4 regions of the Clostridium sp. CM041 genome follow, and region 1 is predicted to be linked to each of the others. Evidence: riboswitches for the same ligand, from Rfam matches in the RefSeq annotation. Region 1 holds a riboswitch; each other region holds the start of a gene.
The links. A riboswitch is a leader RNA that binds a small molecule or an ion and turns the genes downstream of it on or off. The one in region 1 is predicted to bind cobalamin.
Positions count from the first base shown of each region.

Region 2: another riboswitch for cobalamin. It lies ahead of ACWJJT_RS07460 (sirohydrochlorin cobaltochelatase); the one in region 1 lies ahead of ACWJJT_RS08585 (YitT family protein).
Region 3: another riboswitch for cobalamin. It lies ahead of cobU (bifunctional adenosylcobinamide kinase/adenosylcobinamide-phosphate guanylyltransferase); the one in region 1 lies ahead of ACWJJT_RS08585 (YitT family protein).
Region 4: another riboswitch for cobalamin. It lies ahead of ACWJJT_RS14910 (cobyric acid synthase); the one in region 1 lies ahead of ACWJJT_RS08585 (YitT family protein).

Region 1 covers NZ_CM143648.1:1,829,430-1,836,996, reverse strand. The annotation lists gene ACWJJT_RS08595 (acetyl-CoA hydrolase/transferase family protein) at 1-366, shown strand, start outside; gene ACWJJT_RS08590 (GntR family transcriptional regulator) at 445-789, shown strand; cobalamin riboswitch at 1,073-1,260, shown strand; gene ACWJJT_RS08585 (YitT family protein) at 1,459-2,310, shown strand; gene ACWJJT_RS08580 (DUF3842 family protein) at 2,498-2,926, opposite strand; gene ACWJJT_RS08575 (ribonuclease J) at 3,174-4,838, shown strand; gene ACWJJT_RS08570 (thioesterase family protein) at 5,037-5,438, opposite strand; gene ACWJJT_RS08565 (hypothetical protein) at 5,669-6,016, opposite strand; gene ACWJJT_RS08560 (CoA-binding protein) at 6,251-6,622, opposite strand; gene ACWJJT_RS08555 (hypothetical protein) at 6,752-7,018, opposite strand; gene ACWJJT_RS08550 (MarR family winged helix-turn-helix transcriptional regulator) at 7,214-7,567, shown strand, end outside.
Region 2 covers NZ_CM143648.1:1,583,946-1,591,512, forward strand. The annotation lists gene ACWJJT_RS07450 (cobyrinate a,c-diamide synthase) at 1-373, opposite strand, end outside; gene ACWJJT_RS07455 (pyridoxal phosphate-dependent aminotransferase) at 422-1,534, opposite strand; gene ACWJJT_RS07460 (sirohydrochlorin cobaltochelatase) at 1,604-2,437, opposite strand; cobalamin riboswitch at 2,583-2,767, opposite strand; gene ACWJJT_RS07465 (transposase) at 2,965-3,876, shown strand; gene cobS (adenosylcobinamide-GDP ribazoletransferase) at 4,201-4,950, opposite strand; gene cobC (alpha-ribazole phosphatase) at 5,069-5,659, opposite strand; gene cobT (nicotinate-nucleotide--dimethylbenzimidazole phosphoribosyltransferase) at 5,679-6,761, opposite strand; gene ACWJJT_RS07485 (IS1182 family transposase) at 7,054-7,567, opposite strand, start outside.
Region 3 covers NZ_CM143648.1:849,629-857,195, forward strand. The annotation lists gene ACWJJT_RS04085 (alpha-amylase family glycosyl hydrolase) at 1-808, opposite strand, end outside; gene ACWJJT_RS04090 (O-antigen ligase family protein) at 996-2,135, opposite strand; gene ACWJJT_RS04095 (heme ABC transporter ATP-binding protein) at 2,456-3,220, opposite strand; gene ACWJJT_RS04100 (FecCD family ABC transporter permease) at 3,221-4,273, opposite strand; gene ACWJJT_RS04105 (ABC transporter substrate-binding protein) at 4,290-5,237, opposite strand; gene cobU (bifunctional adenosylcobinamide kinase/adenosylcobinamide-phosphate guanylyltransferase) at 5,272-5,832, opposite strand; cobalamin riboswitch at 5,995-6,175, opposite strand; partial or broken gene ACWJJT_RS04115 (hypothetical protein) at 6,135-6,197, opposite strand; gene ACWJJT_RS04120 (penicillin-binding transpeptidase domain-containing protein) at 6,253-7,567, opposite strand, start outside.
Region 4 covers NZ_CM143648.1:3,153,793-3,161,359, reverse strand. The annotation lists gene cobA (uroporphyrinogen-III C-methyltransferase) at 1-257, opposite strand, end outside; gene hemC (hydroxymethylbilane synthase) at 287-1,162, opposite strand; gene ACWJJT_RS14925 (NAD(P)-dependent oxidoreductase) at 1,190-1,849, opposite strand; gene hemA (glutamyl-tRNA reductase) at 1,813-2,997, opposite strand; gene cbiB (adenosylcobinamide-phosphate synthase CbiB) at 3,028-3,978, opposite strand; gene ACWJJT_RS14910 (cobyric acid synthase) at 4,059-5,552, opposite strand; cobalamin riboswitch at 5,688-5,872, opposite strand; gene trmB (tRNA (guanosine(46)-N7)-methyltransferase TrmB) at 6,047-6,700, opposite strand; gene ACWJJT_RS14900 (site-2 protease family protein) at 6,748-7,365, opposite strand.

The DNA.
Region 1 (7,567 bases):
GAGTCTATAGAATTAAAACAATTTAGTGGAGCCTACGAACAAGTAGATTTTATTAGAGGTGCGAATAAATCCAAAGGTGGTAAAGCGATAATAGCAGTTCTATCAACAGATTTTAATGGTAAGGTTTCTAGAATAGTTCCATTAATAGACAATGAAGCTATAGCATCGACATCAAGGACGGATGTTCATTATGTAGTTACCGAGTATGGTATAGCGGAACTAAGGGGAAAGACATTAAAAGAAAGAGGGAGAGCTTTAATAAATATAGCTCACCCTAAATTTAGGAAAGAATTAATCAAAGAGTGGAAAAGAAGATTTAGCAGCACCGCAGGCGATGATTTAATGATTAAGAGGTCGTGTCAATGATTGGAGTGAATTAGTCAATTAATTCAATATGCTTTGGGAGGGATTTTTATTGATGTTATAATAAATAGAAAAAGTGGAGTGCCACTTTATATTCAAATTAAACAACAGATTATAGATAAAATAGAAAAAGGAACCCTCAAAGTCGGAACAAAATTACCTACAGAAAGAGAATTATCTGAAATGTTAAAAGTAAGCAGAAATACTGTAAGCACTGCATATAATGACTTGGAACAAGAGGGGACTTTGAAAGCTTATCAAGGGAAGGGAACGTTTGTAACTGAAGATTTTATATCTTGGGAAATTAAAAATAATATAATAAAATTCATTGACTTAGGACTAGAGGAAGCTCTGAAAAGTGGAATGAAATTAGAAAAGTTTTTAGATATAGTAGATCGAAGGGTAGATGCAAAAAACATATATTAGATAAATTTAGTATGTTTAAAGCATATCATATAGAAGTAGTTAATTTCTATGATTGGTGCCCTAATATTTATATATCTTATGGTAAGTAAATCATACGGATTTGGAGGTGATAATTAATGCCTGTTATATAAATATCATATTTGAACAAGCAAATTTTTTTATGATTGATTGTTCAAGACCTGCCCCTTGTGAGTCTATTGCAGCTTACTGAAAATAAGGAAAGCTTAAATTAATCAAGTATTTAAAATGTATACTTTGGTTATGTAATAATATGTTAATTTAACTTAATATTAAATTTAAAGGTATGAGATGTTTTGCATTTCATTTAAAAGGGAACCAGGTGAAAAGCCTGAACGGTCCCGCCGCTGTAATGGTGAGAAGCTCTAAATTATACCACTGACAATTTTGCTGGGAAGGATTAAAGCGACTGTGATCCAAAGTCAGAAGACCTGCCTTTATTAATACACCAAGAACGCTACGAGTGATAGGGGGTGTGACGCATATTTGTATGAAAATGCATTTAAATTTTGCGTTTTTTACAAATATGGTTGGTATTATTATCAAGCCCTTAGCATAAATGCTAAAGGGCTTAATTTTTCGTTGAGAAAGAAATTATGATTATTTTATAGAGGATAGGTAATACAATTGATAATTATAAGGAGGCATATTATGCAAACAAAGATAAAGGAATTTGTGCTTATAAACATAGGAATGTTCATGGTATCAGCAGGTTTATATTTCTTTTTAATGCCAAATAATTTAGCGACAGGTGGGGCGAATGGATTAGCGATAGTTATAAATAAATTTACAGGGGGATTATCCGTAGGTTGGATAATGATGATAATAAACCTTATTTTGTTTGTAATAGCATTTATTGCTATCGGAAAGGGTTTTGGTGGAAAAAGTGTGTATGCAAGCTTTGGTGTAGGAGGTATTATAATTGTATTTCAAAAGTTTATACCTATTAATAATTCAATTACAGGAGATATTTTACTGGAACTTATATTTGGAATACTAATATCAGGAATAGGTACAGCTATAGTCTTTGATCAAAATGCTTCAACAGGGGGGACAGATATCTTAGCTAAGATATTAAATGAATTTTTTCATATAAATTTAGGAAAAGGAGTTTTAATATGTGATTTAATTGTTATTTTAATGGCAGTTTTTGCTTTTGGAATTAAGCTATCATTATATGCAATGCTCGGAGTTATATTTAATGGTTTTCTTATAGACCATATCATAGATGGAATAAATGTGTGCAAAGAAGTTACAATTATAAGTAAGAACAGCGATAAGATAAGAAAATATATAAGAGAAAAGCTAGATAAAACATCTACTGTATATAACGGAGTAGGGGATTTTTCAGATGAGGATAAAGAAGTTGTTGTGGTTATAGTAGGAAGAAGGGAGTTTATAACACTTAAAAAATTCATAAAATTTGTTGATAAGGATGCTTTTGTAACAGTGAATAATATTTATGAGGTCTTTGGATACGGATTTAAATCCTTAAAACATTAAATAAAAATTTTTAGACAGCTAATAGAGCGGATTAACAAAATTTATGCCGTGAAAGCGGGCAAAATTGTTAGTTATAGAATACCAACAGAGGTATTAACCCAAGAATTAATAAAGTCTTTGTATGAGTCAGATGCTAAAGTTACAGAGGATAAAGAACTGGTATTTTAAATATTATGTATAAACCTTATTATATAAAAGGATATTTTATATTACTTTTTATATCAAGTACAATCTCTTTAATGATATCTTTGATTTGCATATTCCTTGTGCCTGGTATATAAATACCATGTTTTTGTAGTGGGAGTATATATTTAGTACAATCCATATTAAATATTGACGTGGCAATCATGGGAGTAATTTCACCGTTAATGCCGCCACTACATATTATTCCAATTGGACCGATTATACTATCGATTTTATTTTTCTTGCAAAATGAGCAAATTGATTCCTCTCCACTTATACCAATGTTTGCACCAGCTCTTACCATATTTGAACAAGCAAATGCATTTGTACCAAGTGCAACAATATAGATATCTAGGTCAATTTCTTTACGAATTTTTTTTATGATTGTTTGACCGAGACCTGCCCCTTGTGCGTCTATTACAGCTATTTTCATGGTGAACCTCCAAAAAATAAAATTTATAATGTAATGAAATCTATTTTTATATAGATAATATTATTATACTATAATGTTTATGTACATTCTGTGTTTAGTTCAAATTAAATTGCAATTTTGGTATAAATAAAATGATTATAAAAAAGTAAAAAAAATTCTCCCATAAAGGTATTAATTTAATAATTAAAGGCAAAATAAAGAAAATAATATTAATAATATAATTGATATAAATGAAGGGGAGAATTTAGTGAAAAACGAGGAAAGTATAAAGGTTATTCCTTTAGGAGGCCTTGGAGAAATAGGTAAGAATATAACAGCTATTGAATATGCGGATGAAATCATTGTTATAGACTGTGGTATAGCCTTTCCTGATGAGGCAATGTATGGTGTGGATTTAGTAATTCCAGATATAACTTATTTAAAAAATAATGCAGAAAAAGTAAAAGGCATTTTTTTAACTCATGGACATGAAGATCATATAGGGTCGCTTCCGTACATTCTAAAACAATTGAATGTACCTATTTATGGTACTAGGTTAACGTTAGGGCTAATTGAAAATAAACTAAAGGAGCACAATATATTATCTAATTGTAAACTTCACAATGTAAATGCTGGAGAAACTATAGAACTACAAAATCTTAAAATTGAATTCATAAGGGTTACTCACAGTATAGCAGACTCCTGTGCTATTGCCATCCACTCACCACTAGGTGTTATATTACATACTGGTGATTTCAAAATTGATTATACTCCCATTGATGGATTAGTCATGGATCTTGAACGTGTCTCAAATTTAGGTAAAGAGGGCGTGCTACTTCTTATGGCGGATAGCACGAATGTGGAACGTGAAGGGCATACAATTTCTGAAAAAACTATAGGGAAGACTCTAACTAGAATAATTTCTAATGCAGAGGGAAGGGTTATTGTAGCTACATTTGCTTCAAATATTCATAGAATCCAACAGATTGTAGATGCATCTGTGAAACATGGTAGAAAAATTGTTTTTAGTGGGAGGAGTATGGACAATATCTCACAAGTAGCTATTGAACTTGGATATCTCCATGTACCAGAAGGTTACATTATAGGTATAGATGATATGCAAAATTACTACAATAAAAATATTACAATAATAACTACCGGAAGTCAGGGCGAACCTATGGCAGGACTTGCTAGAATGGCTTTTGCTACTCATAGGAAAATCGCCCTTGAACCAGAGGATTTATTTGTTATTTCTGCATCTCCAATTCCAGGCAATGAGAAACTTATATCTAGAGTAATCAATGAGCTATTCAAAAAAGGAGCAGAGGTAATTTATGAGGATTTAGAAGAAGTACATGTATCCGGTCACGCATATCAAGAAGAATTAAAATTAATTCACGCATTAGTTCATCCCAAATATTTTATGCCAGTTCATGGTGAATACAGACATTTAAGTCATCATGCTAAGTTAGCACAAAAATTAGGTATGCAAGGCAAAGATATATTTACTATGGAAACAGGGCAGGTTTTAGAACTTACAAAGGATGAAGCTAAAGTAACAGGACGGGTACACACTGGATCTGTATTTGTAGATGGACTTGGTGTTGGGGATGTTGGAAGCATAGTGCTTAGAGATAGAAAGCACTTAGCGGAAGATGGCATGCTTACTGTTGTGGTTACTTTAGAACGCGAATCTTATAGTATTATTGCAGGACCAGACATAATAACTCGCGGATTTATATATGCAAAGGGATCGGATGAATTAATTAGTGAAGTAAAAGAAATTGTTAGGGTTGAGCTTAATAAGTGCTTAGACAAGAAAATTATTGAATGGTATGTATTAAAATCTAATATAAAAAAATCCACAGAGCGATATTTGTATGAAAAAACGAAGCGTAGGCCAATTATTCTTCCAATTATTATGGAGATTTAATGGTTTTTTAAGTTGGTGGTGATATACAAAACAATAGCAAAGATCATATAGTAAAACTAAAAAATTGCAGTAGTTAGTTCTACTGCTTTTTTATATTGCTATTGTATCTACAAATAGTAACTTTTAACATAACAAAAGACTGCCTTGTTAGGTACAGTCTTAATTGTGAAATAGTAGCATCGAAGATGATAAATAGAATCACAGGTGATGATTTAACGTATTGTTTTTTTTTATGAATTCTTCAGAATTTACTATGTACCTTATATGAATTCCTTCACCTATTTTACCCATGTCATCATAGGCTTCCACCTTAAAGAACAATTTTTTGCCTTCTGCCTTTGACAATAAAGCTTCAGCTCTAACCTTAACGCCAACAGGTGTTGCCTTTATATGTTTAACACTAATCTCTATACCAACGGTTGTGAAACCATCAGGTAGAGTTTGTTGAACACAATTCGTTGCTGCATTCTCCATAAGAGCTGTCATAGCTGGAGTAGCATAAACATCTAGATTTCCAGATCCATAAGAAATTGCGGTGTCACTGCTGTTAATAGTCTGCTCAATAGTAAATTTCAAGTCTTTATTAAAATTGAATTCCAATTTTATCACTCCATTCTGTTTATTATTTTTTACTATACCAATACCTTATTATACCATGTTAACACCTTTAGGATAGTGTTATTATGATATGTCTTATGATATAAATTAAAAAAAGAACCCCATTACTGGAATTCTATTGTTTACTTGCATTGTTATATGGATCTTTAAAATATTCAAATTGAAATAATATCATAGCGAATAATTCATTTCTTACTGTTTGGGCTAATCATTTAGCCACATCTATACAGTTTCCTTTGAATTTTGGAATTACTGTAATTATACAACTCTACTAATTTTATTCCTTTAGAATCAATGTGTATTTTATCTTCAGAAATCATAACTACATTATTATTATATTTAGGGCTACGACTTCCACATTTTACAAAGGCTTCGTTCTCTTCATATTTTACAAAACCTAACTTTTTTAATTTTCCTAAATAGAAAGCAAATTCTTGATTCTTCTCTTTTGGATCTTCCTCTGTTAAATTATAATTTTCAATTTCGAATGACATTCCTGGCAACATATCAGCATCGTAAATGTCAATTAGCATCTCGCTTTCCAATGTGTTTAATTCCATATATTCCCCTCCCGCTATAGTATAAAACAATGCCGGATAGGCAATTTACATATAAAGGTAAATTACCTATCCGCAATATTTTAATTATACCACAAAGTAATACATTATTTTGTAATATTGTGTTATCATTGGAAATAATCATTCTGCAAATTTCTGCAATATTTCTGAAAATGTGCAAAATTTATTTATGTTGTGCTTACAAAACGGTATTGGGGAGGAAAGATTTTATTTGATTTATATTTTTGATAATTCTACTAAGGCACATCCTTCTATTACTTGCATTCCATTTGATTTACAAAAATTAATTATTTCAGGGCTTTCAGCACCTGGTTGAATAAGGACTTTAGCTATTTTTAAAGCATGAGCTTCATGAAGAATTTTAATACCTTTATATGGATTAATGCATAAATCTAAAACTTCTACCTTGTAGGGTATATCACTTAGGGTGATATAAATCCCTTCATTTTCAATAGATGGATTTACACCCACTGCGTTAAATCCATGTTTTTTTAAGGAATTCAATATTTTATAAGCATATTTGGAAGGGTTTAATACATCCCCAACTACAACCCAGTTTTTATAAGTTAAAAATTGACTAGCATTCAATGTTGTCATCTCCTAATAAAATTAGTTTTTATAATATTATTATTCCCTAGTAGCGATAAAAAAACATGCTAATTAGCATGTTTTTTTTATTTCACTACAAAAGATAAAAAACCTAACTGAATTATATGCCTATTTAAACTTTACAGAAGTAACTAAATGTCTTATATTATCGATAATTGGATTTATCACCTGTAAAAGATAGCTAAGAAAATCAGTTAATACAGGTATTGCAATACCTATTTGTTTAAGGACATATATTAAAAGGAAGACACCGAGTGTAATGCTTAATATCCTTCCAATTATTTTAAATACTGCAATACCAAGATAAGCAAGTAATATAGCTAATGCAACCATAATAATGGTATTCAGATTAATATTAGAAAAATCAACATTCATAAACACACCTCCATTATTTATAAAATTATAACTTAAACTCTAGGGCTTGGCAAAGGTAAAATATCCTAAAGTCCAATTTAAGGGTATATGAAAATGTATTGACATAAAATATATATGGGATTATAATATAATTCGTAAGCTAAATATACGGATACGAAATATTAGTAGACGAAATACATTTAAGGGGGTAATTAAGTGGAAAAAATAAATGAGAGCGTAGAAGTTGCAAGACTTTTTCAAGAGGTCATGCAGCTATTTAAACATAATATGAGTAAAGTGCTTTGTGATACAGGTATTTCTGCGCCTCAAGGTATGGTTTTGGGTCTTTTAAGAAAAAAAAAGAAGCTTAAGATATCAGAACTTAGCAATGAGCTTTGTTTATCAAATAGTACAGTCTCTGGAATTATTGATAGGCTTGAAAAGCAGGAAATGGTAGTAAGAGAAAGAAGCGATGTGGATAAGAGGGTAGTCTACGTAAGTATGTCACCAAACTTTAAAGAGATGCATAAAAACTTTCATAACCAATTTGAAAAAAACATTGCAGATATA
Region 2 (7,567 bases), 250 kb from region 1:
GGGTTGCTACCTGAGCCTTTGGAGACAATACAAGTATGATAGGCAAGTCTAAAACCTTTGACACGTGATACGCAGAATAGGATGTATTTATGCCTTTTCCATCATATAAACCCATTACACCTTCGACTACACCCAATTCTCCGCATCCTCTAGAAAAGCTAGCCTTAACTCCCGCCTCTCCCATAAGATACAAATCCAAATTTCTTGAACCTTTACCTGTTATCTTTGTATGAAAAGCTGAGTCTATATAATCAGGTCCTACTTTATACCCTTGTATCTCAAATCCCCTATTTTTAAACGCTTTCATAATTCCGAGTGTTACTGTGGTCTTACCACCACCACTTGAATCTGAAGCTATGACTATACTCTTCATTTATATTCACATCCTTTTGCGGACTATCCCCTAATGTGCAATTAGTTGTTAACTGTCCCCCAATGTTTTCACTATCAATTCTAAGTTTTTCAAACACTTAATCAATTTTCCATTCCTATCATTATCCTTAATAGCAAGCCTTACATATTGTTTATCTATTCCTCTAAAGTTATCTGCTTTTCTTATAACAAATCCTTGAGCTAGGCATAGTTTATAAAGTGTCTCTGAGTCCAGTCCTTTTAATTTGCATAATACATAATTTCCATAGGTTAAATATACTTTATCTATAAATGAAATATTTTCAAGTGATCTTATAAACCTAGGCCTTTCCGCTCTTATCCACTCTTTGCTTTTTTCAATATAAACGTTATCTTTTAACACATGACGTGCAGCCATTTCTGCAAAACAGTTTATGTTCCAGGGGTTTTGTTTTTCTTTAACTTTTTTTAATAGGTCTACGTTACTACTTATTCCATACCCAAACCTTATACCAGGCATCGCAAAAAATTTGGTTAATGCTCTTATTATAAATAAACATTTGTATGTTTTAACTTTTTCACTGAAACTGTGCTGTGAATCTCCAGTAAATTCTATAAAAGCCTCATCTATTATTATGACTTTGTCGTTACATTCACAATATTCAAGAATTTTTTGAAACTCAGCCTTATTTATGATATTGCCATTGGGGTTATTCGGATTACCTAAAACCACACCTTCTACACTCTGTAATCTATTAAGAATATCCTCATAATCATAGGAAAGCTCAGCATATTCATGCTTTAATAAGGTATTATCATCAATCTTCTCTTTTAAATAAGAATACTCTATACTACAATTCCACTTTTTAGCATCAATTTCGTACTCTACAAAAGATGGCACCACAATTAGTAGATTTTTATGACAAGCTATAACTAAGTCAATTATTTCTGCAGCCCCATTTCCTAAAACAAAATATTCTTTTGGGCAATCAATGTATTCTTTTAATTCTTTCAATACCTCCCTATATTGAATATCTGGATATCTTGTTAAAGCATCTACGGCTTCACTAATGTTATCAGTGAAACTTTTAGGAACCCCTAATGGATTAATATTAGAACTGTAATCTATTAATTCTCGCCCCTCAAGTAATCCATTAGTATAAACATCTCCACCATGTATCATTGAATACCTTCCTTTCTACTTGTAACTCTCATCTACCGTACTTTAGTTACTTATAACTTACGCAGAATTTTAATTTCCCTTATGTGTTTTCCCTACATTCTTAAACTTTTCATTAATTACATCATTAATGTGCTGTATATAAATGTCTTGAACGTCACTATTTTCCCCTAACCCATGCAGATATATTTTAACTTTAAACCCTTTTGCCTCTAAAATACTCTTCCAGGAGTCCTCTGCATCTCCCGCCATGTCATTCTTGGCATGTTCTCCCGCTACGAACAGTAGTGGCATTAAAGTGACTTCGCTAATACTCCGGGTAGTAACATTAGGTATTACTCTTTCCAAAGTTGGATACCCTTCCACGGTTGCTACATGTACATTGTTAAAACCTCTATCCCTTAAAACGCTTTCAAAACAGCAATATACTGCATTTGCAATATGGTTTGTACCATGCCCCATCAAAATTACTGTATCCATTGGTTGCAATTGCTTTGATAGAGCATCCACCATTATTGAGTAATCATCTGGCACGTCTGATTCTTCACCCTTAAAACATAAAAGAGGTCTTCCTATTAAGATATTTTTAAATGCTTTACATTCTTTGTATCTATTAACTACATTATTTATATAATCAAATTCTACTCCAGGAATAACATGCAAAGGCTGAACAATTACCTCATTATATCCTTCGCTTTTTAACTTTTCCAAAGCTTCTTCTGGAGTATCTACATGAATATTACCCCTATTCTTAAGTACTCTAAGAATAATATGCGAAGTAAACGCTCTTCTTATATCATAATCTTCGAAAGTATGTCTTATTTTATCTTCTATTGCATCGATAGTTACTTTTCTTGCATCTTCATGTGTTGTTCCAAAACTTACAATTAAAATTGCCTTCTTCATTTCGTTCATCCACCTTACTAAATATTTTCAGAAATATATCATAACATTTACATATAATGCTTTTTAAAACAAAAAAAATAGTACGCATACGATAGCGACTACTTTTTAATTAATCCATAATTAAATAGTTCTTTCCCTCCGAAAGCTTGTTAACATCATTTAGGCAGGTCTCCTGGCTTTTGATTCTTCCTTTAATTTTCCTCCCTCATTTTTAATTTACGAAGTGGAATTTAAAAGTTTCTCATCAATTACAGTAGCGGGGGCTGCTGCGGATTCAAACCGCATTCCCTTTTCACCTATTTCAAGGCACCTAAAATTATATTCAATTCTCTATTAGTTCTAGTTTATTATACTTAAGCCTTACTGTCAATATTTAGAGTGTAACCTTAGTTTAATAGGGCAAATAGTTAGGGACGGTTAACAACTATTTAAACTATTTATATGCTAACTTAAGATTATGAATATGAATATCATCCCGATTCATAGGCAATAATTCAAATGAAAATCTATGAGGAAGGGTGATTTTAATGCCAAGAAAGGCAAGAGAAAAAACAGATGACTCTATATTTCATATTATGTGCAAAAGTATCAGCGAAATAAATTTATTTAAGGATGATGAGGATAAGAACAAGTATTTATCACTTGTAAAGAAGTATAAATATCTCTATAATTTTAAAATCTACGGTTACTGTCTTATGGATAACCATTCACATTTAATGATTGATGCTAATGGTGCTGATATATCAAAAGTAATGCATGGAATAAATTTTTCTTATGCAATGTATTTTAATAAAAAGTATAAAAGGGAAGGACATCTTTTTAAAGATAGATTTAAGAGTAAAATAGTTAATAATGAACGATATTTGAAGACTTTATCCCTATATATACACAATAATCCTACGGATATAGATGAATATAAAAATTGTCCCGAAAAATATGCTTTTTCTAGTCTAGCCATATTTTTAGGAAAAAGACATGATTCCTTTAAATTAGTTGATTACGGATTTATTATGAGTTCTTTTGGTAATAACCTAAAAAATGCAAGAAAGAATTACTATAATCTTATCTTTCGCTGTAATGGAGAAAAATTAAAACAAGAAATAGAATTTAAAGATGAAAAAGCAGAGTATAAATGTGAACGAAAGATACTTGTAAGGAATTTTAAGCCAGAAGATATAATAGAATTTATAGCGTCAAAGATGAATGTATCAAAGACTAATCTTTATATGAAGTACAGTAGAAAGCTTGTACGGGCAAAAGCCTTAACCGTTGTTCTAATGAGGAGCCTCTGCAATTTTAAATCTAGCGATATATCCAGCACTCTTGGAAACATTACACAGGCTAGAGTATCAAGATTAAGCACTATTGGCATCGAATTAATTGGAACAGAAGAAAAATACGAGAATATTATCATGGATTTTATTAAACGTTATGCTTAGTAATAATTTATTAAGTTTCAATATTATGATTAATTATTTATTTTAACCTATCTATTTATTAAATCTGTTATATTAAATAAAAAAAATAGGATAACAGATGGACATTTGTTTTTAATAAAATATGGACAAGTATCAAAAATATACATTTTACTATGTATAATATAAAAATATCTAAAATTAGTGTTCAATAAATTAAATCAACAATAAAAAGGTACAAGTTTCGATAAATAACTTGTACCTTTTTAGAAGATAAATAATTGTTAACCGTCCCCATTTATTTCATCTACCTTACCTTATTGTTACATCTACCTTATTGTTATATTGTTATATTGCTATAAATAAAATCATAGTTAGAATTTCAACTAATTCATTATTAGCTCCTAAGCTATCTCCCGTAAGTCCCGTAATTTTACTCTCGCAAAACTTATTAAATAGGAAACTTAAAAGTAACGCTGATAGTATCAATATAACACTTTTATTAAATCCTATTAATAAGGTTCCAAATACAATAGTTATAACACCCGAAATTACCACCCTTTTTATGTCAATATTTCCAATAAATATATTACCCGAGCCTGTTTCTTTAGCATTCTTACCAATAAAAGATATAAAGACAACGGTAAATCTTGCAATTATTGGCGTTGCAATTAATATGAGTGGTAAATTCTTTCCTATGATAGTGCAGACCGCTGCATATCGTGCTAACATATCAAATACTATAGCAATAGTTGCATAAGTGCCTACTGTGCTGTCCTTCATAATTTCTATTATTTTATGTTTGTCTCCTTTAAACGAAAAGAAACCATCACAAGTATCTCCAAGTCCATCCACATGTAATCCTCCAGTAATAACTATCGGTATAATAACTACAAATATTGCTGTAATATCTACTGGCAGCACTTTTATTAATATATAATAAGTTATCCACTGGACAATTCCTATAAATAATCCTACCACCGGAAAAAATACAGATCCCCGCCTAAAGTTTTCCTTGTCACAGTTTAAACTTTTATTTATAGGTATCCGTGTGAAGAATTGGAAAAACAGTAAAAAATTATTTAAATATTCTCTCATTTTATTTGCTCGCAAAGACTTGTCCTTGCAAAGCTCACCTCTTTCCTAAATAGTAATGTTTATTTTAATTTTAAAGTTAATCGGCAAGAACTAAATATACCTCAAATCAATTTTCTAACTATGCATTATGAATAATAGCATCAATATATAAATTACCATATTCATATTTTATAATGCTTATATCCCCATTTTTACAACCAAATTTCCAAAACAAATCTATATTTTCATTCATAATATAACAATATATAGCTCTTATGACTCCCGAATGAGCGCATATTAAAATATTATCGCATTCTAGCTTTTTAATATGCTCCATAAAGTTCTTAACTCTTTCACATAGTTTAATATAACTTTCTCCATTCGGAGGTACAAATTCTTTCCAATTATTTTGCCAACAAATACACTGTTGGGGATATGAAACTTTAATTTCCTCGTATGTTTTCCCTTCAAAATCTCCAAAATCAGTTTCATTTATTCTATTATCTTGTATAACTCCAATTTCCTGTTGTCCTAAAACTAGCTTTGCCATTTCTAAAGTTCTTTTTTTATCACTAACATATACTCTATCTAATTTTATGCCATCAAAGAAATCTTTAGCCTTATTGCCTTGAGTTATGCCAATTTCATTTAGACTTATATCCAAATTACCATAATAAGACCCTTTTCTATTTTCTTCAGTCTGGCCATGCCTTAACAAATAAATATTCATAAATTTTCACACCTAAATTTTACCCTACGGTATTCTCCCTTATATCTATATACTTTTTACTATCAAGCGTTGCCTCTTCAAATGTCCCCATATTATCCATAGTGAAAAGCGCCGCCTCAATTATATTAAAAGCAAGAGGACAACCTGACCCTTCCCCCAGTCTCATGTTCAAATTTAGCATAGGTTTTAATCCTATTTCCTTCATTATAAAAGCTGCCCCCGGTTCCGCAGATAAGTGAGATGCAAATATATATTCCTTCACTAATGGGTTTAGTCTATAAGCACATAATGCAGCTGCTGAGGCTATAAATCCATCAATAACAATAGGCACCCTATTCTTCGCAGCTGACAGGAAGCACCCACATAGTCCCGCAATATCAAATCCTCCAACTTTTGAAAGTACATCGATAACATCATTTTTATCTGGTTTATTTACTTCAATAGCTTTCTTAATTACCCTCTTTTTATTAATAAATTGCTCCTGCGTAATTCCTGAACCTTTACCTACTGACACCTCTACTTCAAGTCCTGAAAGAACGCTCAAAATTGCTGCACTTGTGGCAGTATTTCCTACCCCCATTTCCCCGGTGCCAAACAAATCATACCCTTTGCGCGCTAAATCATCAATTGTATCAATTCCAACTTCTATAGCTTTGATTGTTTGTTCCCTAGTCATTGCCGGTCCTTTCATCATGTTCATGGTACCATATGCAATTTTTTTATTTATAATTTTAGGATTGTTAAAGTCTGCATCAACGCCTATATCTACAACTGTAATCTCACTTCCAACAAATTTTGATAAAACATATACACCCGTGATTTTTTTAGTGAAATTATTAGTAACTATAGCCGTTACGTTTTTAGGACAGTTAGACACATCTTCTTCCACCACTCCATTATCACTGCACATTATAACTACATTCTTTTTATTAATTTTGTTATGTATCTCTCCAGTAATTCCTGCCATCTTAGCTATAATATTTTCTATTTCACCAAGACTTCCTATAGGTTTTGATAAACTATCAAGTCTATCCCACGCTTTTTTCATAGCCTCTTTATTTAGTGGTTTAATACGCTGTAATGTGTTGTTTAGCAGTTCCATTTGTTTACCCTCCTGCTTATATAGTTTATTACATAATATTAACACATTTAAACACATCTTCCCCTTTTTTCAAAGGAAAAACTTTTTGGATTTAAATTACAGTTAACAATTAATGTGAATTAGTTGTTAACTGTCCCTTATTAAAGACATAAAAAAACAGGGATAACGAACGAGGCCGCTGAAAAAAGCACTCTTTATTTAGTAGAGTTTTCAAGCTTGAATAGAAAAAGCATGAGATATTCATATTTTGGATATCTCATGCTTTTTATTTTATAATTAAGTTTTAAAAGCCCTATTTCATGCTTTTCAACTTAATTATTCTCTTTAGATTCACAGTGAAGATTGATAATGCACCTTGCATTTGCATACTAATTAAGCCTGACGATATTGCTACATCATAGCTATGTTGGTGCTTAAGTTCACTGTTTTTAGCCTCTATCATATAACGTTCCCTAGCTCGTTTTTTAAAATATTCACTTTTTTCGAACTCTATTTGATCTTTGTGAGTATTTGACTTTATTGAAACTGAATAAGTTTTAGATTTAGCGCCTTCTTTATAACACCCATCTTTATGAACACAATTTTTACACTTTTCTACATTAAAATAGTAGGTTAGCACTTGATTTTTACCAACATTCTTCTTTCCCTGTTTTGCTTTTTTAATAGCCATATGACCTGCCGGACATACAAATAAACCAGCATCTTTATTAAACTCAAATTCATCTTCTTTTTTTCGCATTCCTTGTGAAATTACAGGATTTAGTCTTGAAATTAATGCAATTTTATTTTCTTTTGTATATTCTAGG
Region 3 (7,567 bases), 980 kb from region 1:
TAATTGAATGAGAGTGTACTAAATCAAGTAATACCGCAATTCCCATAAGGTGGGCAGCATTAACTAATGCTTTAAGCTCTTCAGGGGTTCCAAACCAAGATGAAACAGCAAAAAAATTAGATACTTGATAACCAAAAGAGGCATAATATGGATGTTGCATTACCGCCATAAGCTGCACAGTATTATAACCAGCAGCCTTTATCCTTGGAAGAATATTTTCTGTAAACTCGCTAAAAGTACCCATTCCTTCTTTTTCCTGGGACATACCTACATGAGCCTCATATATAAACAATGGCAATTCGCTATCAACATGAAATTCACTATCCCGCCACTTAAATTCAAAGTCTGGTTGCCAAATTTGTCCTACAAAATCATTAGTAATAGGATCCTGCATCGTCCGCTTAATATAAAGAGGAATTCTATCTCTTGATACACCTTTAGCCACTACCCTTACCTTAACATAGGATAAATGTTTTAGGGCTTGTACCCCTGGCAAAAAAATCTCCCAATTTCCACTTTCTTTTCTTATCAATGGATGTGTTTGAGGATTCCAAGAGTTAAAATCGCCAATTAAATAAAGAGCATCAGCCATAGGGGCCCATTCTCTATAAACCCATCCCCCCTTAATTAAATGGAACCCGTAAAATAAGTCGCCACTCGCAAAAGAGTCAAAGCTTTTATTATTACCAAGTAATTCTTTTTTACAAGATGTATAACGGTCCACTCTAAACCTAATATCACTTTCAAACGGCTTGAGATATGGATCAATCTCTATTATTTTGATGTTTTTATTTTTATAATCCTCCATTTAAAAATTCCTTTCGTATTTGAAATTATTGCAAGCCAAAATATTTATTACTAATATATCTAATTCGACTAAATATTATCAATTCCTTTGTTCTTCAAATAAATAAATAAATAATAAACTCAAAAATAATATAACGACTTAAATTTAGTCTATTAATAATGAAATTATTATATCTATTATAATTTTCTCACTTGATATTATCTTGTTTTATAAGGGCGTTTATTATAGCTGAACTAGCTATAAATAATAACCCAGCTTGTGGTGCAATCATTGTAAAGTCAACCAGTCCATGCCCAATTATTACAGCTTGAATACCCGCCAGCATTGGAACTAATCTACAATTTTGTGCATGAAGTATCTTTAAATTTCGGAATAAATTAATTTTCATATAGGTATATATGAGAAGCCCAACAGCTCCAAGTGTTGTCATAATAGTAATCCAGATATTGTGACCGTGGTATAAGGTTGCATAATAATACCCTTTCATGAAGCTTTCTCCATGGTCAGTTATCCCCATAATACCCCAACCCGTAAAAGGCTTAAGTTTTATCATTTTTAAACATCCATCCCATATTCCAAAACGACTATTGAATGAGGTATCGAAATCATGTCCGGTTAAATTTTTAAGCATTTCTGGTGGTACAAAAGTAATTACAGCCGTAATTATAAATATTGTGATAAACAGCCATATATCTTTTTTATTACCTTTAAGTAGATAAAATATAAAAACGCCAAATAATAGCCCCATAAAAGCACCCCGCGATCCCGTTAAACACAATGCAATAACAAAGAGGATTGTCGCTGTCTCATAAAATAATTTTGCAGTTTTAGATTTAATGCTACAAAAATAGATACCTACAAGAATCATTATAGCAAACCAGTTCCCCGCTACATTAGGATTTCCAAAGGTGCTATATATTCTACCATTAACTGCTGGCTGAGCTGTGCTTTGAAGAAATCCACCCCAAATATTAAAATTAAAATACTCATATAACACTCTCTCAATAATTCCAAAAATTGCTGAGAAGAGAGAAAAAAACACTAAATGCATATATATCTTTTCCACCATATTTTCATTTTTACAATAATTTTGCAAAAAAATACTAACACATAGATATATAAAGAGAGCAAACGATGCAACAATTGATGTAAAACTATAATTTATAACTCCTACTATTAAAGACCAAATAAATAGTAAGCAAAGTCCTATATTCCAATAATTTTTATCTATCTTAATTTTTTTAAATAACACCATATATATCATATATAATAATGGTATTATGGTCGTATAAGGAGAAATGATTGTTAATAAAACTAAAATACCCATAATAAAGCCACCTTCATCTCTAGTAAATTTTTTCCGTAAGCATAATGATAAGTGCCCAAGAGAATACCTTATCATTTTGTAAACTGCAATTCCATTAAGTACTAATATTAACCTTGTCACCTCTTTCTATTATATACTAGCCTTGGTATTATTGTTTACTTTATTAAAAGGGTATATTATTATTCTACAACATATAAGCCCTAAAGCTACACCGACTAAAATATCTGTAGGATATCATTTTTATTATCCCCTTCCTCCATTATATCTCTTTTCCCATATTGTTTCAAAAAAATAAATGTAGCAAAGGATTACCCTTGCTACTAAAATGGCATAATAAAAGTTTTACCCGTTTTAGGATTTTTAGTTATATATACATCTAATCCGTAAACCTCTTTAATTATATCTTCTGTTAATACTTCCTCTGGAGTTCCATCTTTGTAAACTAAGCAATCATGCATTAGTATCATATGATTGCTATATGCAGCCGCTATGTTCAAATCATGTAGCACAGCAATTATTGTTATGTTTTTATTTTCATTTAATTGTTTTAATTGATTCATCATTTCAATTTGATGATGAATATCTAGGTGAGAAATAGGCTCATCTAAAAGAATTATTCCTGTTTCTTGGGCAATTGCTCTTGCCACTACCACTCGTTGTCTTTCTCCGCCACTTAATGCATTTATGCTTTTATTTCTAAGACTCCAAGTGTTTGTCATTTTCATAGCTTTTATAGCTATTTCCATATCTTTTTCACTTTCTGAGCAGAATCTAGAAATATGAGGCGTTCTTCCCATAAGAACTATATCTTGTACTGAAATATCGAATTCGATTTCTGTGCTTTGCGGTACCACTGCTATTTTCTTTGCTAAAAACTTTGATTTCATTTGGGCTAAGTCCTTTTCATCAATAAAAACTTTACCTTTTTCAGGTTGCAGTGATTTTGATAATATCCTTAGAAGGGTAGTTTTACCTGAACCATTTGGACCTAGAATAGTGTGAAATTTTCCTCTTTCTATGTTTATACTAATATCCTTTAATACTTCCTGTTCAAAGGAAAAACTTACGTTATTTATTTCTATCAATTACATCGCCTTCTTTTTTGTTCTATATAATAAATATATAAAAAATGGAACTCCAAAAATTGAAGTAATAATTCCAACTGGTATTTCTGATGGAGGCACTACTGCCCTTGCAAGCGTATCGCAAATTATTAAAAATATAGCTCCACCAAGCGCAGAAAATGGTATAACCACCCTATTATCTGGTCCAAAAATCATTCTAATAGAGTGCGGCACTATAAGGCCTACAAATCCGATTATTCCACTTACAGATACGACTGCTGCCACCATCAAAGTACTTATTAAAAGTATATACTTTTTTAATCCATTTACATCTACACCAAGACTTCTAGCACTCTCTTCTCCAAGAACCATAATATTCAGATCTCTTGAAAATGTAAAAATAAATAAAATTGAGGGAACTACTATTATAAACAGTAAAATTACCTCGTGATATCCAGCCGTTGAAAAACTTCCCATCGTCCACATAACTATTTTTTCAATATTATCTCTATTAAAGGTCATCATTAATGAAATAATGGATGATAATAAATAATTTATGGCAACACCCGATAGTAAAAGTGTGGTAACTGGAACTTTAGTACCGACTCTCGCAATATTATAAACCAAAAAAGTAGTTATTATAGCACCTACAAAAGCATTGAATGCCACCATGCTCATCCCTAAAAAATTGATTTCATTAAGAAAAACCATGGTTATAGTGGCCCCAAGTGCAGCCCCTGATGAAACTCCGAGAATAAATGGATCTGCCATTGGATTTTTGAAAATACCCTGAAAAGAAGTACCAACCACTGAAAGTGCTGCTCCTACTAAACAGGATAAAATGATTCTAGGAAGTCTTAACTTTACCAATATGATTGCAGATGTAGGATTAATTCCATCTAAGGATACACTGTTATTTAATATTGGAATTTTGCTTATAATAATTAGGGCTGTCTGTTTTAAAGAAATATCTGCTACCCCAAAATTTGTTGCTACAATCATTACAATTAGGAGTAAAAATACCCCTACTGCAAAAACTCGTCGATAATAACTCTTATTTTCTATAAACGTCATGGTTATTTAACCCCTTTTATTTGAAAAGTTCAGGATGAACTAATTTAGCAATTGCTTCAAGTCCTTCTGCAAGTCTCGGTCCCTGCCTAACAATAATGTTTTCATCAATCTCCAATAATTTGCCATTCTTAACTGCATTCAAATCTTTGTAACCATTGGTAGCTTCTATACCTTTTTTTGAATCATAGAGCTTTGAACAAATTAGCACATCAGGATTCTTTTCTACAAGCTTTTCTACACTGTAGTTCCAACCAACTACGTCGCCCGCAGCATTTTTTCCGCCAGCAATGTCTATCATACTACCTATAAATGTATCTTTTCCTGCTGTAAAATCACCACTCTTGCCAAATCCTGCTACATAGTACACTGTTGGCTTCTTAGCATCCTTAACCTTATCAGTTATTTCTGCAACTTTCCTTTTCATATCTGATACTATTGTCTGGGCTTCCCCACTAGCATTTACAACCTGACCAAGTTTTGACATTGTGTCATACACACCATTAAAATTTTCTTCACCACCAAGCGCTACAACCTTTATATTAAGAGCCTCTAATTTTTTAATAATAGCCTTATCAAAAAGAGCTGATACAATAACTACATCAGGTTTTAATTCAACAATTTTCTCTACACTTGGTTGCAATAAGTCACCAACAGATGTAACCTTAAGGGCCTGAGCTGGGTAATCATCGTAATCACTTCTACCAACTACACTGCTTCCTTTACCAAGTGCATATATTCCCTCTGTTATATTTGGTGCAATTGTAATAATTCTTTTAGGTTCTTTTTCAATGATGACCGTTCTATCATATGAGTCAACTACCTTTAGCGGATATACTACAGCGTTAGTTTCCTTTTTAGTAGTATTAAGCGACCCTTTATTCTCACCCTTGCTACCACACGCGCTAAATACAACACAAACAAAAACAGCTAAAACTAGACTTATTATACTTTTTCTTTTAAACATAAGTTACCTCCATAAATTTTAATTTCTTAATTACTTATTTAATTTTAATTGGAATACCACAAACCACCATATGAACTTCCTGAGCCCTTGATGCAATATACTGATTAACTCTACCCGCAATATCTCTAAAAACCCTTGCCATCTTGTATTCTGGTACAATTCCAGAGCCAATTTCGTTAGTTACAAGAATTATTGTTTTTAAGTTTTTTTCTGCTTCGTCAAGAAATACTGCTACCTCTTGTAAAATCCCTTTTTCCATTGCACTTATAGCTTGATTATTAAGATCATCGAAATTATCCCCCCCTTTTTCAAACATAAGATTTGTAGTCATTATTGTAATACAATCTAATAAAATCGTATCAAACTGCATTTCTTCGTTATAGAATACCTGTTTTAAATTCTTATAGCCTTCAAAAGTATACCAAGAAGCTGGTCTTCTTTCTTTATGTTTTTTTACCCTGTCCTTCATTTCATCATCAAACGGAATTGAAGTTGCAATATAAAGTACGTTGCCCTTCTCTTCTTTAGCTAGCTTCTCAGCATATGTACTTTTCCCACTCCTTGCGCCACCTGTTATAAGTATAATTTTTTTCATAGTGTGCTCCTTATTATTTTAATAATATACCCTTATATAAAAAAATCACCAAACAAAAAAACCACATCTCAAGGATGTGGAATAATGCAATTGAATTTTTCACATATTGGATAACCCAATATTATTGTTAAATTACGCATTTTTCATCCTCCCTCCGAAGACTAAAATTTCAAGCAATAGGCAGGTTTACTGGCTTTAGCATCATCTTACTCTCCAACCTTCTCAGTTTCCCAATGGTTCTTTGGATTTCATCCTCTAATACAGTAGCGGTGGGCTGCAGTGGTTTTATAATCACTTTCCCTTTTAACCCCTGTTACAGGGCACCTAAAACAATATTCAATTTTTATTAAGTTGACTATTTTTATTGTAACATCAAAAAAATATTAAAGCAATGTAAATCATTCTACCTACTTTCTAACGCTATTTCAGTGTTTTATTTAAGTAATATTCCATTACTCCTTTTACAATAGGTACCACATGGTGACTTCCACCTTTCTCTTTAACGTTTTCCATTAACATTGATACTACTATTTTATGATTAGCTGTATCCATACATATAAACCATCCATTTTCTTCTGCAGCTTTATCCTTGTCATCTTTCTTAAGTTCCGCTGTTCCAGTTTTACCCGCGAGAGCTTGCCCATCAACTTTTGCCGCATGACCTGTACCATTTGGGTTATCGATAACTCCAGTGAGACCATCTTTTACAAATTTTATATTATCCGCGGAAATTGCATTAGCTTTCCATACCTTAGCCTTTACCTTTTCATTCAAACTTTCTAAAGTTGGAGACATAATATTTCCATCATTAACAACTGCGCTATACGATAGTGCAAGGTGAAGTGGGCTCATAAGGACCTCCCCTTGACCATAACCAGTATCTGCTAATGCTACATCATTCTTAATGTTGTTACCATTGGCTACTTGTGAATTTGCTATTGGATAATCTATTGGAAGCTTTTGACCTATTCCAAAACTGTTGCATCCTTTTATAAATTCCTCTTTACCTATATTAAGAGCTGCCTTTGCGAAATATATGTTATCAGAGTATACAAATGCATCCTGTAAATTCACTGACTCTCTCGGTTCACCAACCCTAGTAACCTTATTGAGTCCCCATGATTTATCTGGTTGCCATTCGTTTCCCGGTATGTTAATAAGTTCACTAGGTTTTATCTTCCCTTGCTCTAACCCAACTGCAGCCGTTATCAGTTTAAATGTAGACCCTGGAGAATATACAGCCTTAAATCTATTTTTAAATGGATCCCCTGCTTTTTCCCATTCTGCCTTTTGGGTATTAGAAACATAAGTAGTAATTGCATTTGAATCATATGACGGCGAGCTTACTAAAGCCAATACCTCTCCAGTTTTTGGATTTATTGCTGCACTGGCTCCCGGCTCTTTATTCATCCCTTCATATATTTTCTTCTGTAGTTCACTATCTACTGATAATGTTATATTTTCACCTGCTTTTGATTCTTTTTTAAGAATTACAACCTTATTATTATTATTATTTTGTTTTGATATATATATTGTTGCCCCATTTTCACCCTTAAGCTTGTCTTCATAAACCTGTTCAAGACCTGCCTTTCCTATTAAACTAAATGAGTTATACCCTTTACTAGAATTCTTTTGTAGTTCTTCCGCAGTTATCGGCTTTATGTATCCTATAAGCGACCCCAAAGCTTCCCCACCTGGATATACTCTACCTTTAGGCTTGTTCTGGATTACGCCG
Region 4 (7,567 bases), 1.3 Mb from region 1:
TTAATTCTTCCAACTACATGTCCTTTTTTAGCGAGCATTACTAGCATTTCATTTATCTCTTCCTGAGTTTTATAATGACAGCCCGGCTCTTTTCCACAATAGTATATTTCACATTCCGCTTTTAAATATTTAAGTATACTAGTACTTGCTAACCTATCATACATAACTGCAGTACATTTTTCTAGCATTCTTATTGCTTTTAGGGTTATTAGTTCCTCATCTCCTGGACCGACTCCCATTAAATAAACCTTTCCCATTAGTATCCCCTTTCTACTTTTTAATATGATTAATTATCTTCTAATATTTTTTTAGCTAGATCAGCACCTAGCTTTATATAATCATTTTTATCTCCTGAAAGTTGTTTTTTCACTATTTTCCCATCAACTTCAAACACGCCAAGCATGTGCATAGTTTCTCCTTCAAAATAAGCATATGCTCCTATACAACCATGGCAATCCCCATTAAGTGTCGCCATAAAGCTTCTTTCTGCGTCTACGCAAATTCTAGCATCGTAGCAATCTAATTTTCTAATCATAGATACTTGTGGATGGCTTTTAACCATTTCAATACCTAATGCACCTTGGGCTATTGCTGGTACAACTTCCGTTGGTTCAAAATAGTTAGTAATTATCTTTTCCATACCTAGTCTTTTTAGTCCTGCAGCCGCTAGGATTATGCCATCTAGGTTTTCCTTTTCTATTTTTGCTATTCTAGTCTGTACATTACCTCTTATAGGTACAATCTCCACATCTGGTCTTAGTATCTTAATTTGAGTGCCGCGTCTAATACTACTAGTTCCTATTCTTGCGCCCTTAGGCAAGTCATAAAAACTAATGTTGTTAAAGGCAACAAATGCATCCCTAACATCTTCTCTAACTGGAATAGCCACTATTTCAAACTCCTCTGGTATGTCGTAGGGTACATCCTTCATACTATGTACTGCTATATCAACTTTTTGCTCCAGCATTGCAACCTCTATTTCCTTTACAAAAAGACCCTTACCTCCTATTTTATCTAAAGTTACATTTAAAATTCTATCTCCCTTAGTCTCAATAAGTACCTTTCCAGAGTCAATATTAAATTTTTCTTTAATCATAGCCATAACTGTATTAGCTTGTACTTGTGCAAGTTCACTTCTCCTAGTTCCTATATTAATTTTCAAAATTTATTCCTCCTTTAACTTCAACTTTCAATTCTCAACTATCCCAAATTCAGCTCCATAAAACATTTCTAAAATAGTATTTTGCACTCCCTTATTATAGAAAAAGTAGAAATCTTCACTACATACAAAATTCATAATTTCCTTTTTGACTTCACTCTTCTTTACCATATTTCTCATGCTACATGTATAATTTATAAAACCTTCATACTCACAAATTTTATCTTCTATGACTTTCGACATGAAAAGTGTTGTTTTAGGGCTACCGTTTTTAGTATGTAATGCAAATTTCATATTGGGTGTACTTCTTTGAACTGGTGTTACAAATAACCCTTGTTTATAATCCCCGCAGTGTACATATAGTTTACTTTTTCTATCGCAGTATCCTTTTATACCATCATTTGTCTCTATATTATCTGTAGCGATAATTACAATATGATTCTGATCCACATATCTTTCATCATATTCACCCTTTATTAATTTTAGGTTATAAATATTTTGTAGTGTGTAAAATTCTAGGCAAAACTCTTTTGATACTACTGTAATATTACAACCTTCCTTTGAGAAAGTTTTACATTTTATAAGAGCTGCCTCTCCCCCACCAACTATAAGTATATTAATCTTATCTGATAGCAGTGAAATCATGGTATAATTTAAACCTGAAAAATCCTGCTTATTATGTCCACGCATTCCTTAGACCTCCCCTTCAAATGTTCCTCCTTTAACACCTCTATAGCTTTGTTTACATAGGCATTTGAAGTACTCTTCAAAAGTATCTCTGCTAATTTTTCATTATCCTTAGTCTCTTTCTTGTGCTTAAAAGTCTCTAGTCTTTCTTTGTAAACACCTTCACCATTGTGTTTTAACTTTTTTATAAAAGGCGATAACTCTTCCATGGTTTTCCACTCTATATACTCTTTTATAGCTTCATCCACAATGTATCTATTATCCCTCATAGAGGCTTCACGTCTTTTGTAGTTGGCATCATGGATATCGCCTAACATATCTATGTCATACACTTCATATAAGGGGTTTTCACTTACTATTTCTTCAATGTCCCTTGGTACAGCTAAATCAAATAATAATAAGTGTTTGCTCGGTAACTCCTTTAAGTGAACCACAGTATGAGGGGCCGTTGTACAAGATATAACACAATCCACCTTTTCATAATATTTATGTATGTCGTTAAACGGTATCATTTTCACCCTCGGATCTTCTATATTAGCCTTATGAATATCCCTAACTGCAATATATAGTAAATTTATTTTTCCCTCTAGTATATATTTTGAAGTTAATTCTCCTACCGCTCCATAGCCTAAAATCATAAAATTTTTGTGTCCCCTATCTATTGCTTCTTTAACTACCATAGAAGATGAAGAAACCGGTATCTCACTTATTTTAGATTTATTTCTAAACTTCTTGCCACAAGCGATAGCATTTTCAAAAAGTCTTTGAAGTTCCTTTTTAGTTGATTTTGAACCTTTTGCAGCTTCATAAGCATCCCTAACTTGCCCTAAAATTTGGTCCTCTCCAAGTAATAATGAATCAAACCCACAGACCACATCCATTAAATGTTGTATTGCTTTTTCTTCCTTATAATTTTCTACACACTTTATTAAAGATCTATCCCAATTTAATGCCTTAAAAATCTTATCAACAATCTCTTCATCCTTAGATTTAAAATATATCTCTGTCCTGTTGCAGGTACTTAAAATAACTGCCTCTTCGCAAATTTTTAAAAGTTCCTCTAAGCACTTTCCTTGGCGTTTTGGTATAATTGAGAGTTTTTCTCTAATTTCTATTTTCACATCATGCTTTAGCCCTATAAGTTGTATCATTATATCATCTCCAAAAATACATCACTATTACTAATACTTCATATATACGCATATTTCATATAACATGCATATTATTATTAAATAAAACATTGCCCCATACATTAATTTTATTGTATCTATTATATGTTCTTTCCCCAAATCGTTTATTTTGTTTCCTATTGTTGGTTTATACATTTTTTCTCCAAAATATTCATTCGTACCACCTAGTCTAACTCCCATAGCCCCCGCTGCTGCTCCTTCTGGATAAGCACAATTAGGACTTTTATGATTTTTTCTATCTCTTATCATCACTTTTATACTGCAAGCAATATTTCCTCGAACAAGTGGTGATGCCAAACAGATTAAAAACCCTGTTATTCTTGCTGGTATAAAATTAAATACATCGTCTGTTTTAGCTGGAAAGAACCCAATATATTTATATTTTTCATTCATATATCCAAGCATTGAATCCATGGTATTTATGCCCTTATACATCATAGCTAAAGGTGCTCCCCCTAATATTGCATAGAGAATAGGGGCTATAACACCATCTGCTGTATTCTCTGCAATGGTCTCCACATCAGCCCTTACTATTTCATACTCAGTAAGGGTTTTTGTATCTCGCCCTACAAGGTACGATAATTTAACTCTTGCGTCATAAATATCATCATTAACTAAAGAATCATAAACCTTTTTACCTTCTTTATGAAGGCATCTAGCAGCTATTGTTGTCCAAAGCAATATTATATTGAGAATATGGTACAACCAAAAAAACTTATTAGAAATTCTCAAAATTATAAAAGGCACTAAAAAACTAGAAAGTGCTACTATAACTACAATAATTCCGCCAAAAATTTTAATTTGACCATTAGTTTTACATATCCTTCTGCCTAACTTATCTAATTTAGAAATAAGTTTTCCTATATAAATCACCGGATGTTTAAACCAATATGGATCTCCAATTAATAAGTCTAACATTACCGCTAAAATTAAATCTATTATGTTCGTCTGAAATAGTATTGCCATTTTAATTCCTCACTATCTTATACTGTTATAATTTTTTAAATAGTTGTTAACTGTCCCTAACTTTTTCTTTTTATTCCTATGATTTTATAGATTGAATCCATATCTACATTATCTCTAACTATATCTGCTAGCTTGTCTAATTCTTTTTCTCTTAGATTTTCATAAACCTTAGATTTTTTAGGTTCCATAGCTTTTTTTACCCTTAAAGTATTAATCATATGTTCTCTAAATTCTACTCCATCAAAAACTCCATGAATATATGTACCCATAACATTTCCACCTGCATTTATTGCTCCATCGAAGGATGACGTATCAGAACCATTCTTATCATAGATTTCAAAAAGTGGTTTTGCATTATGACCATATTTACAAATTCCCATATGTATTTCGTAACCATAAGTTTCTATACTAGTATCCCTAATGTTAATGCTACGAGCCTTTACTCTTGTAGTTATTTTCTCATCTTCAAATATTGTGTCTATGTCTAAAAGCTTCATACCCTCTGTTTCTTTTGAATTTCCCTCTAAGCAATTAGGGTCACTTAAGCTATTTCCTAGCATTTGATAGCCCCCACAAATACCTAATACGTTACCTTCTACACTATATTGCTGAACCGCTTCTGCAAGTCCTGAATTTCTTAAAGAAATTAAATCATCAATAGTATTTTTTGTTCCCGGTATGATAAGGAGGTCTGGCGTGCCCAATTCTCCTTTAGTTGTAACAAATCTAACTGATACATCTTCTTCAGCCTTTAATGCGTCTAAATCCGTAAAATTCGATATATGTGGAAGCTTTATTACAGCAATATCAATAGCTGCAGTAATTTTTTTGTTAAATTCTACTGCACCATCTTCATCTTCGAGTTCCAATCTAAAATAAGGAACTACCCCTGCACATGGAATATGTATAATATCCTCAAGCATTGTAAGTCCTGGCTTTAAGATTTCTAAATCTCCTCTAAATTTATTAATAATAGTGGCTTTAACCCTTTTTTTCTCTGCCTGATTAAGCAAAAGCAAAGTCCCTGCTAATGACGCAAATACTCCACCCTTATCTATATCTCCTGCGAGTATCACAGGTGCATCTATAAGTTCCGCCATTCCCATATTCACTATATCTCTATCTCTTAAATTAATTTCTGCTGGGCTACCTGCTCCTTCCATTACTATAATATCAAACTTCTTCTCTAATTCTTCAAACTGCTTTTTTAGCATGTCTTTGAATTCCAATTTCATATTATGATATTCCATAGCTGTACTATTCCCAAAAACCTTTCCATTAACGATAATTTGGCACTTTTTATCCGAGGTAGGTTTTAATAAAATCGGATTCATATATACCTCTGGCTCCAATCCTGCCGCATAGGCTTGAAGCACCTGCGCACGTCCCATTTCTTTTCCATCCAATGTAATATAAGAATTCAATGACATATTCTGTGACTTAAAAGGACATACTGAAAACCCATCTTGCACAAAAATTCTGCAAAGTGCTGTTACTAATATGCTTTTTCCTACTGATGAAGCGGTTCCTTGAACCATTACTTTAGCCATTATTATTTCTCCTTTCTTCCTGCTTGTATTCGTACTTGGCACACAACAAAAAAACAGCAAGCTTGCGCACCTGCTGTTATGTACAAATATTTCATTGCACTAACTTGAATTCTACAGTTCTTTCCCGCCGAAAGCTTAATATTACTAATTTAGGCAGGTCTCCTGGCTCTTGATACACTTTCTCTTATCACTTTCCCTTTCAGGTAGTTATTAAAGATTTTCTCTCAATTACAGTAGCGGGGGCTGCTGTGGAATTACACCACATTCCCTTTTCACCTTACTAATCATCTACTAAAGTAACTTCATCCACTTTATTGGCTGATTAATAAAAGGCACCTAAACAAATCTATTCATTTTTAACTAATATAATTCATAAGTTTCATTATTAAAATTTTCAATTTAATACATTTCTATGTAATTAAGTTTATAGCATTATGTTAATCCTGTCAATAAATAAGAATCTAAAATGCTTAAGTCTCATATGGTTAAATTCGCTAAATTAATTTTGCTTGTAGAAACATAGCTTGTTTCCCTATTTCTGTGAATTTAGCTTCATATTCTGTAACTACATTATCTTTAAAATCACTCTTATGCAAATCATAGGTTGAAAATAATATTTCAAACCCGCACTCTTTGAAATAGTCTACTGATTCTTCGAATAGCTCTGTATCATCTGTTTTGAACCAAACTTCAGATCCCGGTTTTAAGAATTTCTTATAGCTCGTCAAGAACTTAGTATGAGTTAATCTTCTTTTATTATGTCTGTCTTTTGGCCAAGGATTACAAAAATTTATATAAATTCTGCTTATCTCATCTTTTGCAAACACATCATCAATAAGCATAATGTTCATTGGCATAAGACGTACATTTATGTCTTGTTCCCCTTCAACTTCTCTTACTTCTATTACTTTTCTAAGGGCAAATACCAGAACCTCATCTTTTAAATCAATGCCTACAAAATTGATATCAAGATCTCTCCTGGACTTTTCTGATATAAATCTACCTTTACCGCAACCTAGTTCTAGATGAATTGCATTGTTATTTTTAAATTCTTCATTCCATTTTCCTTTGTGATCATATTGGTCAGTTATTACAATATGACTAGTTTCCAGCTCTGGCCTAGCCCAATATTTTTTTCTTAAGCGCATATGTTTTTCTCCCTACATTTATAATTTTTATGAAATTTACTTTTTATTTAAAACATCCCTGCAATATTTAAAAACTGTTTAAATAACCATAACCCTGGCGCTTGCACGATATAAGTAAAAACTGATTGTCCACCAGGCAATATAGGCAATATTAACACCATAAATATTAAGAATTGATACCTATAAATTGCATCTGGTAAATTGTAAAAAAACTTTGGGAACAAATCTCTAACTATATGAGATCCATCAAATCCCGGTATTGGCACTAAATTAAGAAAAAACAAAATACAATTTAGGTACCCTGTAATTATTAAAATTTGGCTAATAATAGTATATAATCCACCATGAATTGGTGGAAGTTTCGAAAATAACACAGTCAGAATTGCAAATACAAACCCTAGAATCAGATTAGCAATTGGGCCTGCAACTGAAACTTTCAAATCATCCTTATAATAATTTTTAAATGCACTAGGATTTGTCTGAACAGGCTTTGCCCAACCAAACCCTACTAATATAATCATAAGAAATCCCATTGGATCTATATGTGCGATTGGATTCAGCGTAAGTCTCCCTTGAAATCGTGGAGTTTTGTCTCCTAACCTATCCGCTACGATAGCATGCGCATACTCATGAAAAGTAAATGCTAATAAAATTGCCGGTATCATCAAAATCTTATTTAATATTTGTTGTGTATCCAAATTTATTCCTCCTTATATTCCTACATGGTAGGCAATGTTAATCGCTACTCACCTTGTTAATGCATCTTTGACTTGTTATTTTTTAAGATGTCTAATATATCTATTATAACAAAGTTTATTGTTATTTTGAATTGAATATTCTTAAAATAAAATAATATATTACCACAAC